2 regions of the Arthrobacter roseus genome follow, and region 2 is predicted to be linked to the other one. Evidence: riboswitches for the same ligand, from Rfam matches in the RefSeq annotation. Region 2 holds a riboswitch; the other holds the start of a gene.
The links. Region 2 has a riboswitch for cyclic di-AMP ahead of JOE65_RS13355 (C40 family peptidase). Riboswitches for the same ligand answer to the same signal wherever they lie in the genome.
Positions count from the first base shown of each region.

Region 1: linked by a shared signal. The riboswitch ahead of JOE65_RS04870 (M23 family metallopeptidase) and the one ahead of JOE65_RS13355 (C40 family peptidase) in region 2 are both predicted to bind cyclic di-AMP.

Region 1 is NZ_JAFBCU010000001.1:940,447-944,061, reverse strand. Features, by position in the region: gene JOE65_RS04875 (NlpC/P60 family protein) at 1-777, opposite strand, end outside; cyclic di-AMP (ydaO/yuaA leader) riboswitch at 782-950, opposite strand; gene JOE65_RS04870 (M23 family metallopeptidase) at 1,075-1,845, opposite strand; cyclic di-AMP (ydaO/yuaA leader) riboswitch at 1,847-2,035, opposite strand; gene JOE65_RS04865 (iron-dependent transcriptional repressor DtxR) at 2,203-2,898, opposite strand; gene serC (phosphoserine transaminase) at 3,033-3,615, shown strand, end outside.
Region 2 is NZ_JAFBCU010000001.1:2,766,129-2,769,743, reverse strand. Features, by position in the region: gene JOE65_RS13365 (dihydrolipoamide acetyltransferase family protein) at 1-339, shown strand, start outside; gene JOE65_RS13360 (MFS transporter) at 513-1,697, shown strand; cyclic di-AMP (ydaO/yuaA leader) riboswitch at 1,838-2,008, shown strand; gene JOE65_RS13355 (C40 family peptidase) at 2,013-2,915, shown strand; gene JOE65_RS13350 (cation:proton antiporter domain-containing protein) at 3,067-3,615, shown strand, end outside.

The DNA.
Region 1 (3,615 bases), 1.8 Mb from region 2:
GGATGCATCGTGAAGGACGGTGTTCAAGCCGTTGAAGCCACCGCTGATGGCCTGTCCGTTGCCGACATAGATGGCCACATGGCCTGGGCGGATCATGAGATCCCCGGGAGCAGGAGTGCTCACGACAGTGCCGTACGCGTAGAAGCCGGCCGGGCCGATGTCTCCGACGGTCTTACCGACGGACCGCAGAGCTTTCTCGACCATCGCAGTGCAGTCCTGCCCGATGCCAAGCTGGCCGTATGCCGAAGCAACGAGGGCTGCGCCGACGCTGCTGGAAGCTACGGGTGCCGGTGCTTCCTTGGTTTCCGGTGCGGGAGCGGCTTCCGGTGCGGGAGCGGCCTGCGCGGCTGGCTGTGCAGGTTCGGACGCCTGCGCCGGTGCCGTGGCCAGTTCAGCTGCGGGGGCCTCAACGGCCTCGGGAGCTTCGACAACCTGTGCCGGTGCAGTCTCGGTTTCTACAATCGGAGCCTGAAATGGCTCGGCCACGACGGCGGCTTCGCGCTCGAAGGACACCTTGGCAGTTGCCGGGACAGAGACTGTGGTTGGCTGCAGGCTGGTCTGGCTGAGCACCGTGGTGGACAGAGCCTCGCGGTCCATGCTCTCAGCAGCTTGTGCGGGAAGGCCCGCGGTGAGGATGAGCCCCGACGTGGCGGCTATAACAGCAGCGTTACGGCCCACTGTGCCTGCGTTTGAGGAGACTGCCTTGGAGATGGCAGTCAGAGGGCTGGACTTGACGGTGGCCGCACGATGGCGTCCTGAAATAGTACTAATAGACACAGAAGTTGCCTCTCCCAATGCCTGCGGGGTGAGCTGTCGGATTCGGATGGGAGTCACCCGGCCGCGGCTTTCGTACGAGACGAACTTCCACGACTTAACCCCAAGGATCTGGTGATACCAGACCCAAAATTGGTTCCCCCGCCTCTGCCATGCGATTTATGCGAACGGACCTCGGTCAGTGGCAGAGTTTGGCGATCTGTCCGAGTGTGCCAAATCTTTGCGAATTTGGCACGAGTTAGACGGTACAACAGTTTCGTGATGATGTCACGCTCAGGTCACGAACGAACGTGTTGCTTATCACAGCCAGCCATTGGGGTCGACGGCTTTGCCGTCAACAAGAACCTCGAAATGCAAGTGACACCCTGTGGAGGCGCCTGTGCTTCCACTGGCTCCAACATTGTCTCCGCGTTCCACTTGCTGCCCTACCGTGACGGTAATGGCCGACATGTGGTTATACGTGGTTTCCAAGCCGTTGCCGTGATCGACTACAACCCGATTACCACCGCCGAAAGCATGCCACCCGGCGGATTTCACGACTCCGGAGGCCGCCGCCAGTACATCCGACCCGCAGGGAGAGGCGAAGTCCTGGCCCGAGTGCATCTCGGCTATTCCTGTGATGGGACTGCCACGGTATCCAAAGCTCGACGTCGGCTCAAGAGTCTTCAGGGGTGCGGCGAGTGAACCTTCCGCCTGGGCCAGTTCAAGATTCCCACCGGACGCGGCCATGATGGAGTCTAGTTTGCGCTCTGGATCGAATTCGCTGCCGAGCTGAACCCTTTGAAAGCTGACTTGTGCTGTAGATGCAGCGGAAACCAGCTTGCTCGTCTGCGGCTTGGGTGCTTCAGCTTCCGCGTTGGGGGCTGCTGCTGTGGTGGGCAAGGCTACGGTGAGGGCGATCCCGGACACGGCCGCTACCATCGCTACCTTTTGTCCAATACCCGTGAATGAGTAGGTGTTGCGTGGTGTCACGGGCTGACGACGCCTAGCCGCCCGATGAGCATCACGGGGGCGCGGTTCCGGCATGGATTCCGGCGCAACGTGACGCGGCGAAGCCCTGTGCTTCGACATATTTTCCTCTCCGATACGCCTGCGAAGTTAGCTGTCGGATTCGGGCTAGAGAGTAGCCCGGCCCCTGGACGCGGCGGCACACGGTTGTGCTGACGGTCTTTGGGACTTCACCCCAAGGCGGCACCATTGCTGGGCCGCCGAAAATGGATCCTCCACCCCTGCCAAACTTTTGACTGAACGCTTTCCGCTGGCAGGGCTCGGCTGACGGAAAGGTAACGCCGATGTCTCGACGTCCGCGAACAACTATAGGTTGCCTGACGCCGTCGTAACAATCCTGTTATCCTACGCCAGGTCTTCTGCACTATCGAGAGCGATCATAGCACTCGTTATGGCCGGTGTCATGGGGTCTGTGCAGGGCTAGGAGGTCGCAACGAAAATGTGGGAAGCCACCTCGGGCGGAAGTTCAAGTGCACCAGCCACCCCGGGGACGCGCACAGAGACATAGTCTCCGACTGCCTCAAGACTTACAGTGGCCCCCGGCCTAATCCCACCCTCCTCCAGCTGCCCGAGCAGCTCCGGTTCCACCTGGATAGGCTCTGAAAGCCGTTTCACCAGATAAGTATCCTCAAGATTCCCGCTAGCCATGATGGTCGACAGATTGGCCACTCCTGAGGTGAAATCCGGCGCCGGGGCTCCGCCGAGAGCTTCAAGCCCGGGGATCGGGTTACCGTACGGCGATTCGCTCGGGCGGTCCAGCAAATCGAAGAGCCGCCGTTCCACGCGTTCACTCATGACGTGTTCCCAGCGGCATGCCTCTTCGTGGACGTAGGCCCAGTCCAACCCGATCACGTCCGCGAGGAGCCGTTCCGCCAAACGATGCTTGCGCATCACTTCCACCGCCCGACGGCGGCCGACCTCGGTGAATTCGAGATGCCTGTCGCCGGAGACTATGACGAGTCCGTCGCGCTCCATTCTGCCAATCGTCTGGGACACTGTGGGACCGGAGTGGCGCAGCCTCTCGGCTATGCGTGCGCGAAGGGCAACAATGCCCTCCTCCTCCAGTTCCAGTATGGTTCGCAGGTACATCTCTGTGGTATCAATCAGGTCTGTCACGCCCCCTACGTTACTTCATGGGCTCAGGTGGTCAGGTGAGTGCCCCCACTTAACAAAGAAGGCTCGCAGCGCCCACGGGTGCACAATGGACTTCACCACACCAGCACCGGCATCACACCCTTTTGGAGCCAGCATTGAGTGAATTCCCCTCGACCATAATTCCCGCTGATTTGCTGCCTGCGGACGGCAGGTTTGGGGCCGGCCCGTCAAAAGTCCGTGCACCCCAGGTTGATGCCCTGGTAGCGGCGTCGCGAACCCTGATAGGCACCTCCCATCGACAAGCGCCGGTGAAGCACCTTGTAGGTCAGGTCCGTGACGGACTGAGTGAGCTGTTCCAGCTCCCTGACGGCTACGAGGTTGTTCTCGGCGTAGGTGGGTCAACCGCGTTCTGGGATGTGGCCACATGTGGGCTCGTTCGCGACAAAGCCCAGCATCTGTCCTTCGGCGAGTTCGGCTCAAAGTTTGCCGCTGCCACGAACAGAGCCCCATTTCTTGAGGATTCCTCGATTATCACGTCCGAACCTGGGTCCCATCCGCTTTCGAGCGCGGAGTCCGGCGTCGATGTTTATGCCTGGCCCCAGAATGAGACCTCCACGGGAGTGGCCGCGCCCGTCAGACGTGTGCAGGGCGCCGACGACGACGCTCTGGTCTTGATTGACGCCACGTCAGCGGCAGGCGGGCTGAACGTTGATGTCAACGAAACGGACGTCTACTACT
Region 2 (3,615 bases):
GAACTGGACGCGGAAATTCGCCGTCTGACCGCCGTCGCCCGTGAGGGTAAGGCAAGTCCGGCCGAGCTGACGTCGGGAACGTTCACGCTGAACAACTACGGTGTTTTTGGCGTCGACGGCAGCGCCGCGATCATTAACTACCCAGAGGTCGCTATCCTCGGCGTCGGGCGCATCATCGACAAACCATGGGTGGTTAACGGTGAATTGGCCGTCCGCAAGGTCACCGAACTCACCCTCGCGTTTGATCACCGCGTGTGCGACGGCGGGACCGCAGGCGGGTTCCTGCGGTACGTGGCGGATGCCATCGAGAGCCCAGGGAGCGTGCTTGCGGACCTCTAAACCGGGCGTCCTCGCCGGGGCGGCCCGAGCAGTCCTGCCTGCCCACCCTCACCCGACGCGTCCGCACTTATTGTTGGAATAGTGGCTCAATCGGCCCTATTCCAACAATAAGTGCGGGGGCGTCAGGGGGTAGAGGCGTCGGGGGTCGGGCGCCGCGAGATAAGCTGAAGTACGTGCCCGACGAACCGTTCAACCTCAAAGGAATAGCGGTGGCCGCCTATGGCCCCTCTCTTCTATACGGCGTCGCGACCGGTGCGATTTTGCCCGTCATTGCACTCAGTGCCAGAGACCTCGGCGCGTCCGTGGCTGTCGCCGCGCTGATCATCACGTTGACCGGCGTCGGCTCGCTGGCCACCAATATCCCTGCCACCATGATCACGTCGCGGTTTGGCGAGCGCTGGGCTCTGGTAGGGGCGGCGCTGTGGTGTTCGACGGCGATGATCGTTGCCGCGTTCGCCACGCAACTGTGGGTATTTGCGCTGGCGATCTTTATGGTCGGGATGGCGGGTTCCGTGTTTGGGCTGGCTCGGCAGAGCTACCTCACTGAAGCCGTGCCGCTGTATTTTCGCGCGAGGGCACTATCGACGCTGGGCGGCGTCACGCGTATCGGCGTGTTCATAGGCCCGTTCCTTGCCGCCGGAGTGATGGCGCTGGTTGGTATTTCCGGTGCGTACTGGGTGGGTGCGGCCGCAACTCTGGTGGCCGCCGTTCTCAGCGTTCGAGTACCAGATCTTGGCGCTCCCTCCCGGCGGACCGGCATCGAACGCATCCCGCCTCCCACCGTGCGCTACGTGTTACGCGGTCATATGAAAGTGTTTCTGACCATTGGGGTGGGCGTTCTCCTGATTGCGGCAGTGAGAGCCACGCGGCAGGGGGTGCTGCCGTTGTGGGCAGAGAGCATCGGTCTTGATGCTTCTGCGACGGCGCTCATCTATGGGCTCTCCGGCGCTGTGGACATGTTGATTTTTTATCCGGCGGGCAAGGTCATGGACGTCAAAGGGCGGGTCTGGACGGCAGTGCCGTGCATGGCGATCATGGCTGCGGCGCTGGTGGTTATCCCTTTCACCGCTGGTCCAGGCTGGTTCACGGCAGCTGCGCTCCTGATTGGTTTCGGGAATGGAGTTGGTTCTGGGATTGTGATGACGCTTGGGGCCGATTACTCGCCTTCGCCGGGGCGCCCGCAGTTCCTCGGTATCTGGCGTTTCATATCGGATCTCGGGACCATGGCCGGCCCCGGGCTGCTGTCCTTGATTACTGCTATTGCCTCACTGGCGGTAGGCATTTGGGCGGCGGCCGGGATTGGGGTTTTAGCCGCCGTCGTACTCGGTTATTGGATCCCGAGGGTGCGCCGGCCCTGAACGCCGACTCTATGATGCCGACACGGCGTGTAACCAAAACGTGACATATCGATGGAATAACGGTTACCCTTTATAGGTGCCGACCCTGATATGTGGTTAGCACCCCTCGGGTAGATTGCCTAATTCTGCCGCTGCCCAGGGTCCGTTCGCTACAGAATTCGGCAGAAGCGGGGGAACCACACAGTGGACTCCCACCGAGTCCTTGGGGTGAGGCCGCCCCGTCTTTGAGGGATCGTTTCCTCAAGGCGTTGCGGCCGGGTGGCTCCCATCCGAACCCGACAGCTAACTCCGCAGGCATTAGGAGAGGCTACAACCATGTCATCAAATATTGCGCGCCACAGGGCAACCCCTGTGCGCAAGAACCCCTTCAATTCCCTGTCCAAGGCAGTCGTATCCAACAGGGGGGCCGTCGGACGCGGTGCTGTGGTAGTCACCGCAGCATCCGGGCTCATGCTCGGCGCTGGCGCACCTGCCATGGCCGGCGCAGGCCCCTCCACAACGCCAGCACCTGTCTACGCTCCTGCGGCGGCAGTGGCTACTGTAGCCGCACCCGCGGCAGCACAGGCCGAGACTGCAGGAGTCATCAACCACACGGTGCGCTCGGGTGACACCCTTGGCTCCATCTCCGCAAGCTATGGGGTCAACCTGAGCAGCGTACTGCAGCTCAACGGCCTGAACATGGCAACGGTCATCTACCCCGGTGACGTTATTCGCGTCTCTAGCAGCTTCGTGGCGCCGGCAGCACAGGCTCCTGTCGCTCCGGCACCCGCTCCTGCACCTCAGCAGCAGACCATGGCCGCTTCAGCACCAGTAGCAGCCCCGGCCGCCACTGCTAATGTCATGCTTGCAAGCTCCACTATCACCCCGATCGCGGCTGCATCCAGCAGTGTATCCGGCAATGCAGTCGCCGGATCGGCGCAGTCACAGGTGGGACAGTTCCAGGACTGCACCGCCTTGGTTGAGCGCGCGCTGCGGGCTGCCGGAGTCGCGGGAGTCGGTGACGAATCACCAGCATCGCTGCTGCGCTTCGGAACGCCCACCAGCAACCCTCAGCCCGGCGACATGGTGTACTACTCCGACGCTGGTGCAGGAGTTCCCCACATCGCTGTTTACATCGGCGGCGGCAACGCTGTCCACGGTGGTTGGATGGGTAACACAACCGCTGTTTTCAGCGCCGAAATTGGTTCCGGCCCCGTATACTACAGCACGAATGGCTAAGTTCGCCTAGATGCTGACGTACGACGTCGGTACACCGTAAGTGCCCGGCTGGAGGAATCCAGCCGGGCACGTTGCGTGAGAAGCACTTTGTTAGCGATTATTGGATGAATTGCACGATCCTCTTTTCATCGATGCACCAAGGTGGATGATCATGAACATGAGTTCTGCGCTGTTGCTGTCCTTCGCGGTGTTGTTGCTCATTGGTGTTCTGATATCCGAGCGGGCCAACCGGACAGTCATTTCCACTGCCGTACTGTTTCTGCTGGGCGGGTTTGCTCTGGGCCAGGGTGGTCTGGGTTTCGTGACGGTCACGGCGGATGATCCAATCGTGGGCGGTCTGGCGGAGTTGGCGTTGTTTTCCGTCTTGTTCACTGACGGGATGCGCATAGGTTTCAAGGATCTGCGGCTCGCGTGGCGATTGCCGGGACGTGCATTGCTGGTGGGCCTTCCGCTGACTTTGCTGATCACCGCTTTGCTAGCGCACTACCTTGTTGGTCTGCCGTGGCTGGAGTCCTTCTTGCTCGGGGCCGTGCTGGCCCCTACCGATCCCGTGTTTGCCGCTGCCATTGTGGGACGCAAGGAAGTGCCCGGCCGGCTGCGTCACCTGCTGAACGTCGAGTCCGGTCTCAACGATGGGTTGGCGCTTCCGATTGTGCTGCTGCTCCTGGCCGTGGCCGGGGGAACCGATGCCCACGGGTGG